DNA from 3 places in the Cytobacillus sp. FSL K6-0129 genome. Region 2 is predicted to be linked to each of the others. Evidence: predicted binding sites of a transcription regulator. Region 2 holds the regulator's gene; each other region holds the start of a gene.
What was found. Region 2 encodes LexA, which represses DNA repair genes until DNA is damaged. Its sites were predicted from a motif close to CGAACATATGTTCG; they were not measured.
Positions count from the first base shown of each region.

Region 1: the regulator LexA is predicted to act here: its motif matches at 2,230-2,243, upstream of MHI57_RS18175 (YolD-like family protein).
Region 3: the regulator LexA is predicted to act here: its motif matches at 1,704-1,717, upstream of MHI57_RS09605 (YolD-like family protein).

Region 1 covers NZ_JBBOXM010000001.1:3,576,753-3,580,939, forward strand. The annotation lists gene MHI57_RS18150 (hypothetical protein) at 1-513, opposite strand, end outside; gene MHI57_RS18155 (DUF6941 family protein) at 524-916, opposite strand; gene sinI (DNA-binding anti-repressor SinI) at 1,041-1,148, opposite strand; gene MHI57_RS18165 (hypothetical protein) at 1,237-1,422, opposite strand; gene MHI57_RS18170 (hypothetical protein) at 1,486-1,836, opposite strand; gene MHI57_RS18175 (YolD-like family protein) at 1,841-2,170, opposite strand; gene MHI57_RS18180 (hypothetical protein) at 2,274-2,492, shown strand; gene MHI57_RS18185 (YolD-like family protein) at 2,495-2,755, shown strand; gene MHI57_RS18190 (helix-turn-helix transcriptional regulator) at 2,768-2,965, opposite strand; gene MHI57_RS18195 (FtsK/SpoIIIE domain-containing protein) at 3,206-4,187, shown strand, end outside.
Region 2 covers NZ_JBBOXM010000001.1:361,763-365,949, reverse strand. The annotation lists gene MHI57_RS01815 (YneB family resolvase-like protein) at 1-541, opposite strand, end outside; gene yneA (cell division suppressor protein YneA) at 556-888, opposite strand; gene lexA (transcriptional repressor LexA) at 1,020-1,667, shown strand; gene MHI57_RS01800 (DUF4257 domain-containing protein) at 1,864-2,148, shown strand; gene MHI57_RS01795 (hypothetical protein) at 2,873-3,058, opposite strand; gene MHI57_RS01790 (hypothetical protein) at 3,498-3,839, opposite strand; gene MHI57_RS01785 (hypothetical protein) at 4,109-4,187, opposite strand, start outside.
Region 3 covers NZ_JBBOXM010000001.1:1,967,539-1,971,725, forward strand. The annotation lists gene MHI57_RS09585 (helix-turn-helix domain-containing protein) at 1-460, shown strand, start outside; gene MHI57_RS09590 (hypothetical protein) at 573-1,181, shown strand; gene MHI57_RS09595 (transcriptional regulator) at 1,205-1,426, opposite strand; gene MHI57_RS09600 (hypothetical protein) at 1,419-1,643, opposite strand; gene MHI57_RS09605 (YolD-like family protein) at 1,749-2,078, shown strand; gene MHI57_RS09610 (hypothetical protein) at 2,083-2,442, shown strand; gene MHI57_RS09615 (hypothetical protein) at 2,481-2,672, shown strand; gene MHI57_RS09620 (hypothetical protein) at 2,720-3,019, opposite strand; gene MHI57_RS09625 (hypothetical protein) at 3,044-3,625, opposite strand; gene MHI57_RS09630 (N-acetylmuramoyl-L-alanine amidase) at 3,864-4,187, opposite strand, start outside.

The DNA of each region.
Region 1 (4,187 bases), 3.2 Mb from region 2:
TTCATTTGATTTTATTACTTCGTTTATTATTACTTTGACATCATTCTCTGAAGGTAACGGTTTAATTGAATCTTGTATAGTTTGGGTAAGGGTTGCTTGTAGTTGTAAAATATCAGCTTTTGTTACAATTCCATCAAATTTCATTTTTGTTGTTAATGTATCTTCCTTCACGCTTTCTAATTGTTCTTGAATTTTTTTAGTATTGAACTCAAGGTTTTCAACACGTCTTTCCAAGTCTCCCATCCCATCATCACCTCCACCGTTGCTGTTACGCCCTTTTTTCGTTGTATCTTGAACAGTACCCTCAACAGTATCTAAAGAGAACGAATAGTTCTTTTTTGTCCCTCTTTTTAATCTTATGCTCGTTTCATTGAAAATGCCACCGATAACCTTTTCTTCATCTAATAATTTTAAATGTTGCGGGTCTATCTGAGAAATTTTTTCTTGTGGTAAGTCCTTGATATCAATAGAATTATCATTTCCAACTCTTAAAATATCCATACTTTTTTCCATAAGTCATCACCTATTGTCCAGATGGAAGTACTGGTATCATCAATTTACTTGTAGTTTGGTCGTTGATTGTTACTCTAAATGTATGAATTCCTTCTTGTTTGAAAAGAATATTGTTGAACTTTAGATTAACAGCACCACTAGCAAGAGGATCTGATTCATCCGGCGGTGTAAAGTCGAAATCAAGGACTTCTTCAATTAGGTTAGAGCCAGTTGGTTGCGTAATCTCAATCTTAAGTTTATATTGTACTTTTACTTTTAAATCAAACATTGAAAACGCAAGAACAAATGAAAAATTACCTGGAACAGAATAAGGCGTTATTACATTATATGGTTTTCTTAACGTGACATCACCACGATCATTAAATACTTCTTCACATACAACTATATACCCAACTTTAGCCAATTTCATTAACCCCTTAAAGTGTATATTCTTTTTATACAATTTTAAGATTAATTGTGGAATTCTGCAACAAAATAGTAAAAACTTTCATAAAAATATCTTAAAAAGATAAAATCAATATCCTATCTCAATCGAGGGGCTTTCTTGCTTTTAAAAATTCTACTATTTCAACAAGAGTAATACCAATCGCCTTTGCTTCCTCAATCAATTCAACCCACTCATCATCTAACTTTATGACACATCCCTCCTTTTTATTTAAATTCTATAAATAGGTCCAAAGTCCTTCTTTGCAAAAAAATAACCCTTCTCATTATGAGAGGGTGTTACATTTTTGAATGAAGTTCACTATTAATAAGTCTTTTTGATTCTGCAATAGTCTCTTTAAATGATACTCCTGTACATTTAATTTCAACTTCTCCTCTTTTGGCAGTCACTGTTACTGTATTTTTATCTGCATATATATGATAAGTAACGCCATCCTCAATAAATCCTAATGGCTCATATTTCATTAAAACATACCTCTTTCCTATAATATGTAATTATATTAACAAAAAATAGGTAAATAAGTCCTGTTATTTGCTCAGGTAAAAGTTCAATAGCTCCTCGCACTTATTCCTGATGCGTGGATTAAAATAATTATGCTGCTCATCGTATCCTTTATATTGAAATTCATACATAGTAAACGATTCATCATGTCCAATTTGCTTCACTCTCATATTCCCTTTTTTCATCTTTTGTTTTACTTCTTTAAGATCTGATTGGACTTTCTTTATTGTATTTTCCATCAAGGTAATATAAGGTTGCTTAATTTTAAATGGGGAATTTTCAATGACTTGTAAATCTCTTTCTAGAATTATAATTACCATTGGCAAGTAGATAGCTTGCTCAAGTACATCTCGATCAGCTTCATTAATTCTAGTCATAATTTTAAACCCTTTCGATTGATATCACTTCGTTAATGTGGAATTTTAAAGTTTTTAAATCGTTCGTTTCCAAGTGAATGTACATATTAATATGATCAATTTTATAGACTATGCCCTCGTAAGTTTTTGTGAATCCATCTTTCCAAATGGTCATTTTGATTGTAAGGGTGTAGTTTAATGATTCCATGGTTATTATCTGTATTTCTTGAAGTTCTTGCTCATCTAATTCTGGCTTTTTTACTTTTTCATATTCTTTTGGTATCTGCTTAAGTAATTCAGTATGTTCGCTCATAAAGAACCCTTGCCATTTCATTTTTCCGCGGTCACGAATCATAAACTACATCTCCTTTTTTAATATTATATGCGAACTTTTGTTCTTAATTCAATTGAAATCGAACAAAAGTTCGTATAAAATAATGGTAAGGGAGGGCTAATCGATGAAAGGTTTACTTATTAGAGGAGTTAACAATAAAGAGGAATTAGAAATGATTTATCTGGATAACAAGGGAGATATCAGCCAGAGAAGAATTAAAATTTTGTCCGTTTACGAAGATTACTTTCGTGCATATTGTTTTTCCAAGCGACAGCAGCGCACTTTCAAGGTAAGTAATGTCTTATCGATTGGTCCAGTCAGGAAAGTAAGAAGAGGAGCTTAATCATGGGAGTGAAAATGCCAAAAAAGTCAAAACCACAAAGACCTTCAAGGGATGAATTTGAATTAGAAGAGTTGGGAAATGCAGTAGTTGAGGCACATAGGGAGAAAACTGAAGTCTTAATATTTTTGTGGCAAAGAGAGCCTATCCAAGGGAAAATCGTTAAATTAGATGGTCAATCACAATTAATACATATTGAAAGTAATTATGAAACGATTAGAGTGAAATTTATAGATATATTAGCCATACAGAGCGCACCTCAATAGGAGGGCGCTTTTTTATTCGACTAGATCACCCCAAAGATTTTCTACAGTTTCATCCAATACCCTAGCTATCCTAATAGCCGCAGTTAAGGTTGGTAAAGATTTGCCGTTTACAATTAAACTTAGTGCACTTTTAGATATCTTTGCGTTTTCTGCTATGAAACTTTGTTTTAAACCAGATGCTTTGATTTTTGATTTTAGTTTGGTTTCCATCAAACATCACCTAGTTTTATTATTCGATAAATAAACATTTTGTCCTCTTAAATTTTTTTTGAATAGGACAAAAACGCATTATCATACGCTATATCATTCGGCAAGGTATTCGTTTTCAAATTCGGTTGGCGCACATTAATACGAACTAATGGACAATAGAAGTCAAAAAGGCTGATGCAGTCCTAACTCGTGGCGTTTACCTTGCAACTATTACTACGTAATACAAAAGGAGATGGTGGTGTGATTTTCGAAATTGTATCGACCACTTTAATGGGGAGTTTAGCAGGTTACTCATACCTCAAAAAATCCGGTCTTAGTAATGATGCTGACAAGATACAAAGGATATTTAACAACGCTTGTCTTTCAATCAGGGAAGAAGGGAAAGTGAAAACAATTCGTCTTCAAAAGAAAAGAAAAATTGATGGAGGGATGGAGTATATTTATCAGCTGCCACTTGGAATGTCTTCAAAAGATGTAATGGATAAGGCGCATGTATTAGAGGATGGTTTGAATATTAAAGATAATTCGATTGATTACTCCTTTACTGATTTGCTTTCCCTTAAGTTCAATAAAGACATTATTAAACAGATCAAAAATCTAGGTGAAAAGTCAAAAAGGAAAAAGGAAATCGAAATATCGTTTGATGGCATGTTGCGTATTAAAGTTTATAACCAAGGGCTTGCAGAAAAGTATTTATGGGATGAAACCCATCTAAAGAAAAATACTTGGTCCATACCAGTAGGCCATACAAGAACATCAATAATACATCACAATTTTGATAAAGATAAACACCTTATCATTGCTGGCGCCACAGGTTTTGGAAAGAGTGTGTTTCTAAAACTGGCAGTCACATCACTTATAGCACAACAACCAAAACACACGCATTTACACCTTATAGATTTAAAAGGTGGCTCAGCATTCCAACGATTCAAAAATCTGAAACAAACGGATAATTTCGCACGTGATCCAGATGAAGCTAAACGGATGTTACTAACCATTGACGAACAGATGACCAAGGACTACCAATCTATAGTAGATAAAGGATACGAAGATGTAACAGAGGCAGACATCAAGGAACGACACTTTATCTTCATTGATGAAGCAGCAGACTTAACTGATCATCCTGTTGCCATGGATGTAATAACAAGTATCGCTCGTAAGGGGAGGGGAGCAGGTTATTATTTGATTTATGCCACACAATATCCTAGTGCACAATCTATTC
Region 2 (4,187 bases):
GGTTATTTTGTCTCAATTTTACTATTTCTTCTATTGGTACCTCTATTCGTTCTCTTCCGTTTATATTTCCTTGGTTTTTTAAATTTTTTTCAGGTCGAAAGCCTTTTTGAACAGCTTTTTGCATCCCTCTTTTTATTTTTACATTATGTAGTTTTCTTTGATACTCTTCAACCATGCTAACAATTTGTAATACCATAGAATCAGAATCTGAAAGTTGCAATTCTCCATTATGGGCAATTGTATAAATCTTCCCATTTTCTTTAAGTATACAATGTAAGATGGCAATTTTAGCATTTCCTCTTCCAATCCTGGTTTCATCTTGAATAAGAACAGCCTCTGCTTGATTTTGTTTAAGTAACTCCAATAATTGCAACACACCAATTCTTTCTAAATCATAGCCACTTGCTTTCTCACGTATGACTTCAACTACATTCATATCCTTCATTCTCGCTAAATGTAAAAGTTCTTCTTCTTGTCTAGCAAGAGACGTTTCCTGGGTATCCTTCGTCGTACTCACCCTGCAATATATAATTACATTCATTCTCTTTCATTCCTTTAGTCTTCTAATATCACACTAGCTAAATTTGTTTCAGATATTATTTCACCATTTGTAATGGGAAGATATACCGTATCACCAGGATGTATTTTACCTAAATGTATATGATTAAATTCTTCTACCCAAGCAACAAAGTCTTTAGAAGACATATTATGGGCATCTTTAAACTCCTCCGCTATTTTCCATAAAGAATCTCCTTGTTTTACTTCAACTTTTACATATTCCTCCTGATTTGCATTACCAGTGTTCAAAAATAATAAGAAAACCATACCGAAACTAAAAGCGATAAGAATAATAGCATAACTATAAGAATTCCACAATTGTTTTATCATTAATTGCCACCCCTGAATAGAATATATGTTCGATTTAATAATTTTAGTATAATGCGAACATTTGTTTCTGTCAATAAGAAAATTCGAACTTATGTTTGTATCTATTTACTACTGATGGTATAATAATCTTAATGAAATTGACGAAGGTGCGTGATAGCGTGAAATTATCTAAGAGGCAGCAAGATATATTGAATTTTATAAAAGATGAAGTAAAACAAAAAGGTTATCCACCTTCCGTTAGGGAAATAGGTGAAGCTGTTGGACTTGCTTCAAGTTCAACCGTACATGGCCATCTAGCCAGACTAGAGAGTAAAGGTCTTATTCGTCGAGATCCGACAAAACCCCGTGCCATTGAGGTATTAAATCTAGAAGAGAGCAACCCAATACCTAAAGTGCAAACGGTGAACGTACCTATTATCGGTAAGGTTACTGCTGGTCACCCCATTACTGCGATTGAGAATGTTGAGGAATATTTCCCTTTACCTGAAAGAATGGCTCCGAGTGATGAAAATATCTTCATGCTTGAAATTATGGGAGAAAGTATGATTGAAGCTGGCATATTAGATGGTGATTATGTCATAGTCAAGCAGCAACAAACAGCAAATAATGGAGAAATCGTGGTTGCTATGACAGAAGATGATGAGGCCACCGTTAAGCGATTCTTTAAAGAGAAGAACTTTATCCGCTTGCAACCAGAAAACCCTACTATGGAGCCGATTATCTTGCACAATGTATCTATTTTAGGCAAAGTTATTGGTGTTTATCGTCAAATACATTAAAAAAGAGTGTCATTATTGACACTCCTTTTTAATAGTTTGCAATTATCTTTATATGTTACTCATACAATTATAAAATTTGAAAAATTCAGTAAAATAGAATCATTACATCGAGACAAAAATATATTATAATGAAATTTACACCAAGAATCAACCTAAGGTCGCAAAAAAATCTCGGCTTTAGGAGTGTGAAGGAAAAATGTTAATGAACATTCTCTTCGCTGCGTTGATTGGTGGAATTGTCGGTGTTGCAGGACATTTGCAGAGATTAGGCAAACTAGTCAAGCCACGGATGACGAAAAAATTCATTTATTTAGGGTTCTTAGAAGACATCTTACTAGGAGGACTGGCGGCCGTATTTGTCATTGTGACAACAACACCGGATTCCCCCACTGCTGTTTTCATCATCTCTCTCGTATCTGGTATGGGAGGTGAGGGTATCTTAAAATTATTAGATACCCTAAAAGTAAAAGATCAAGAATAAAATTTTATTCCGTTCTTATGAACGGTTTTTTGTTGTATATAACAAGAACAAATTTTATTTAGACAACTTCGCTTTTTACCTACTATTCTAGCGCTAGAAATACCCGCTTAAACAGTTCTATTTCACCTTTATGGAAGGGACATAACACATTTTCGTTTAACGTTTTGTGTTGCTTCTTAAATTGTAATATGTATGTCTTACACAGCCCATAGAACCACTCTCCTGAAGTACTGTTCATCCATTCAATACGAGCTAATGTTTTTAAATTTGATACCTACTACTTGACATGATGTTTTATGGGTAAATAAATATTAAAGCATTTTTCATGAAAACAAATAGCTAGGATGATTAAATGCCAATTATTCAATTGATTGGTAACTTGAACGACCTACTTCATCATACATACACCTTAAATTCAGTTCATAAATGAATCAATTGCCCCCCTTGATTTTACATACCCAATAACCCACAAGTACTAAATCGCTTAAAGTAACTATTTCTCATTGATTTCGACTATCCGCATCATTACTTATATTTTTTCTTCCTATTATTAATAAATAAATCTGTAGACAAACTCATTTAAGGAGTTTATCTACAGTCTGAAGCAGCCGTTAAAACGGTATTTGAAGATGCCTTTTAGTTTCAGCAATAGTTATTTTCCCATATATAAGCTTCCATTAAAACACAGTAAAAGCACTCTCAACTTACGGGGTTCCTAAGTTCCTTATACTTCAACTGCAACAATATCATCACAACAGATCGTAGTAATTCTTACACGAGCTTTCTTGTCACAACAACAATGATCGTGACGATCATCGTGACGATCACAGTCTGCTTTAGCTAGGAAGACTAAATTACCGCGAATATCGATAAACTCCCCGAACACATGGCCGCCACCTTTAAGAAACACTCTCACATCCTCACCACGGGAAACGTTCTTAAAGAACTCATCGCAGCCACAATCCTTATTGTCGTCTTTGCTGTAATTACCACAACCGTGATTGTTGTTGTCATATCCATATGAGTCTGAATATCTTGGTCTTCTTCCAAAAAAACAATTATTATATCCCATATCTCTTCCTCCTTTCTATCATTATGTTAATACTATATGTCGAGGGTATTGGAGGTGTACGGGCTATATCCCCCTGTTAAAAGACCATTTATTTTCTCTTTGTTTCTATCTTTTAATTTGCTATCCTATCCTAACTAAAATAAAGAAGCAGCCGTTATGGCTGCTTTGGTTGGACTCTTTTTAGTATCTAATAAAGAGATACCAAGTTGAATGTTAATACTCAACAGTTATACTCCTTGCATACATATCTGTTTAGACACAATAAAGAAACTCCTAACTATCGTGTTTCAACTGCAACGATATTATCGCAACAGATCGTAGTGATTCTTACACGATTTTTCTTGTCGCAACAATCATCGTGACGATCATCGTGACGATCACAGTTAGCTTTTGCTAAGAAAACTAAATTACCGCGAACATCAACGAATTCTCCTGTCACATGGTCGCCGCCTTTAAGAAATACTCTCACATCCTCACCACGGGAGATATTCTTAAAGAACTCATCACAGCCACAATCCTTATTGTCGTTTTTACTGTAATTACCACAACCGTGATTGTTGTTGTCATATGAGTCTGAATATCTTGAGCCTCTTCCATAGAAATTATTATTACATCCCATTTTTCTTCCTCCTTTCTATGATTATGTTAATACTATATGTGGATGGTCTTAGAGTTGTACGGGCTATATCCCCCTGTTGAAAGACCATTTTATTTTTCTCTGTGGACCTTTTTTGTTTTTCAAACCTATCCTAGCAAATATAAAAAAGCAGCCATTATGGCTGCTTTAATCTGAGACCCTTTTTAGTTTCTATTAATTAGTTGAATGATGATACGAAGCAGTTATACCCCTTGCAAGAACTTCTTTTAGACTCATAAAAAGGACTCTTACTATCGAGTTTCAACTGCAATGATATCATCACAACAGATCGTAGTAATCCTTACACGATCCTTCTTGTTGCAACAATCT
Region 3 (4,187 bases), 1.6 Mb from region 2:
TATCATTTTACCTATAAAAGAAGAAGTGTCCAACAAGCAACCTGTTAAAAAGTCCAAGAAGTGTCCTACCATTAAAACAACTTCTAGTTCTTTAAAACAAAATATTAAAAGATTAAATAAACGTAATAATAGCGTTAAATTGTCATCTGCAAATTTTATTGCTCATTGGGTTCCAAAAAGCTTTGGTGAGTTAACAAGCTACTTTTATTCAGAAGCTAAATCCATTGAAGAGTTCTGGAAGGTAGTTAAACAATGTAATAGAGTAGTAAACCACATGAACGGTTTAAGAGCCTTTACTGAAGAGCAAGAGCTTGAAATTGGTGTCCAAGCATTTAAGGAATTTGTGATGAAAATAAAGTCTGGTGCAAAAATGATTAAAGGGGAATTTGCTTATTTTAATGGCATTGTCAATAATCTTATGGACAAGCTTTATTTTGATGACGCTTTTATGTCTCGTTAAAGGCGCAATGTTCATTTGACCATACTGGAAAAAAGTGTGTAAAATACTTTAAACTTCAATTAATTTATCCGATAATATAATTTGTAAAATACAACTATGGGGGAATTTGTGAATGAGGAAACTTATATTATTTTCATTAATTGCGGGATCTTTGACATTAGCAGCATGTAGCAATGATGACACAGCAAGTGCTGACAAAGAAAAAGAAACTAGTCACAGTGATTCGACTCAAACTAATCAAGATGACGGAGACTTTTACGAAGAAGGGTTTGGTCAAGTAAAAGTAATTGCTAATGGTCCAAACGAAGCGAAAAAAATAGATATGGGACCTATGAAGGTTGAATTAAGTAATATTCGAGTTGTTGATGTTGAGCTAGATAAAGAAATGGTTGAGTACCTTAACGATGGTAGAGAGACTTCACGAGGAATAATCATTGATATAACCGCAGAGAACACAACTGAGGATGATATAACTTTTGACCCCAACCAGGCAATTATAGTAACCGATACAGGTGAACAAATTGAGAGTGATCTAGGTTTAATGGGTGAAGCTGGCGGAGATTTCTTAGGTAAAGTAACCAAAGAAGGTTCAACATGGTGGTTTCTAGATAACATAGATAAAGACGTAAAAAAAATTACTGTTATAATCTCAGCACCTTATGACACGCAAACTGGTGAAAGTATAGGAGAAGAAAAGCGAATTGAATTTGAAATTGAATAATTAAATAAAGACGGTCTCACAAATCATGAGACTGTCTTTATTATTCTTAAAGTCCTTGGTCGTCCTTCTTCCCAATTGACATATCCATTGTCTCGTAATCTATTTAAAACTCCGCTTATAGTTGATGGAGATGCTATTCCAACCATAGTTCCTAACTCTCTATATGAAGGCGGATAATGATTTGTTGCAACATATTCCTCTAATGTTTCTAACACTTCTTTTTGTCTAGATGTTAGTTTATGCATAATTGACCCCTCTTTGCCTTTTTGGTTTTGCTACTGATAAGATTCCATCAATGCTAAATGTCCTCATCTGTTGCTTTTGCAAGTCATAAACCATCACATTATCTACTTTAATTCTCCGTATGATGACCAACCTATAAGAGATTTCTCCAGAAGTATTTAAATAAATCAGTTCAATTGGTTTACGCTCGTTTAATGAGTATTTAAACAAGTGGTTCATTCTTATCAGCTCCTTTAAGCATAATTTTACAGGAACATTCGTTCTATTTCAACTTGTTTTCGAACAAATGTTTGTATAAAATTAATCCATAAGGAGTGAATGGATATGTTAAGAGATCGTGGAAAGATGAAGTGGCAAGGATTCTTTATGAGCGAACATACTGAATTACTTAAACAGATACCAGTTGAATATGAAAAGATAAAGAAGCCACAACTTGATGAGCAGGAACTTGAAGAAATACAGATAATAACAATGGAGTCACTAAACTACACTCTTACAATTAAAATGACCATCTGGATTGATGGATTCACAAAAGCTTATGAGGGCATAGTAGATAAAATTGATCATATTAATATGTTCATCCACTTGGAAACGAACGAATTAAAAATCTTAAAATTTCACATTGATGAAGTGATATCAGTCGAAAGGGTTTAACAACATGACTAGGATTAATGAAACTGATCGTGATGTTCTTGAGCAAGCAATATACTTACCGATGATTATTATCATTCTTGAAAGAGATTTAAAGATCATTGAAAAGTCCCCGTTTAAGATTAAACAGCCTTATATTACCTTGATGGAAAATACAATAAGGAAAGTCCGAAGTGACCTAAAAGAAGTTAAAGATAAAATGCGAAAAGGGAATATGAGAGTAAACCAGATTGGACATGACGAATCGTTTACTATGTATGAGTTTCACTATAAAGGATATGATGAGCAGCATAATTATTTTAATCCAAGGATTAGGAATAAATGTGAGGAATTGTTGAATTTTTATATTAACAGGCAGGAAAATTGACCTATAAAATGAATTATTATGTAAAAAGGAATGATGTCATGAAATCTGAGGATATGTATGTTTTTGTTACAGGTGGAAAAGGTCGTAAATACTATATTTTTGCCCAAAGCAATCCAGTAACTATTGTTGGAACCTCTAACAATGGAGGGATAAAGGTTGAAGGTAATACAATAAAAGAAGCCTTACAGAAGGCATTTAAAGGAATGAAAAGTCCAAATAAAATTGATTAATCGAAAAGGTGCCCCTTTAATATGGACACCTTTTTATTATTTTTCATTTAATTAAAAATATAAACCGATAAAATAAAATAAAGGCTTATATATACAACATATACAATGACTAAGTTTAACTTATACTTTACAAACATTTTTTTAACTTTATCTGCTAAATCAAGTTTCTCGACAATAGTTATTACTACTAAACCCAACAATACTATCCAAATTAAATAAGTATTAGCGAATGCGTTCTCAAAAAAAGATAATGCCCTTACTAATAGAGTAATTACCACAAAATTTACAAACGTGGTGTATTTCTTTTTTTCCTGAGAATCTGATGTATTATTGATAGATTGTTGCATTTTACATAACTCCTTTAAAAAATATTACTTCCAATGCAAAGTAACATCATAATATTGTACTGATGAAGGGGAAGTGTAATTACTATTTTTATAACGTGTCATAGTTTCATAGTATCTTCTCTCACCATTCACATATGAACTTGAAACCCAACCACCAACATAAGTTTTATTAATTGAGCTCGCCCATGATTGAACTCTTCCCAAAGTCCAAGTATAAATTACTGACTTTGTTAATTTGCCACCAGACTTTGCTACGATAGCTGATACAAGTAATTCTGCAGCTGCTTTTGCTCCTGCATTATTATAAGTTTTATAAGTTGGTGCAATAACAGAAACATAGCTACCGCCAGAATCATTTGCAAATGGTGTGATTTTTGGTTCTGGTGATACTACATTACTATACATGCCTGCTAACTGTTCCTCAGTTAATTCAGTATTCCCAGTAAACTCAACCCCATTATACACATATGTAAATTGGTTTTCTACAGATTCTTCATAATTAACTTGATTTTCTGTCTGTTGATTTTCTACCCCATTTGCAAAAGCTGGTGTTACTGCTGATAAACCTAAGATAAATGCTGCTGATGTTAATAAAGTCTTCTTCAAGTCTATTTCTCCCATTTATAGTAATAATTATACAAAAAGTAATAATTGTACAATAATTAAAATAACAGAAAAATTCAATTTTTGTCAATATATTATTTTTATAAAATTTAAAATCTAATAAAACCGCTATATATCACAGAGATTCAAACAACTATAAGTATCCTATTAAAATCTTATTCTTATCTAATCTTTTTCTTAGTATAATAAGAAGCCCCTCGATTAAGAAGGGCTTTTATTATTACTTAACTCTTAAACTCTCGCCAACATAAATCGTGTAATTTTTATCTAGATCGTTCCAGCTTTTAATTTGCTTAATCGTGCTACCATATTTTTTAGCTAGTTCAGATACAGTTTCACCTTTTTTTACAGTGTGATAAGTAGCACCAGAAGTAATATTTAATTTACTTCCTATTTGTAATGCATCCACATTAATGCCAGGATTAAGCTTTTTAAGATTGTTAACAGTTGTGCCGTATTTTTGGGATAATGACCAAAGAGTATCACCTTTAACTACCGTATGACGATAACCTTTGCTCGGTTTTGACGTTTCCTTTTTCCTAAG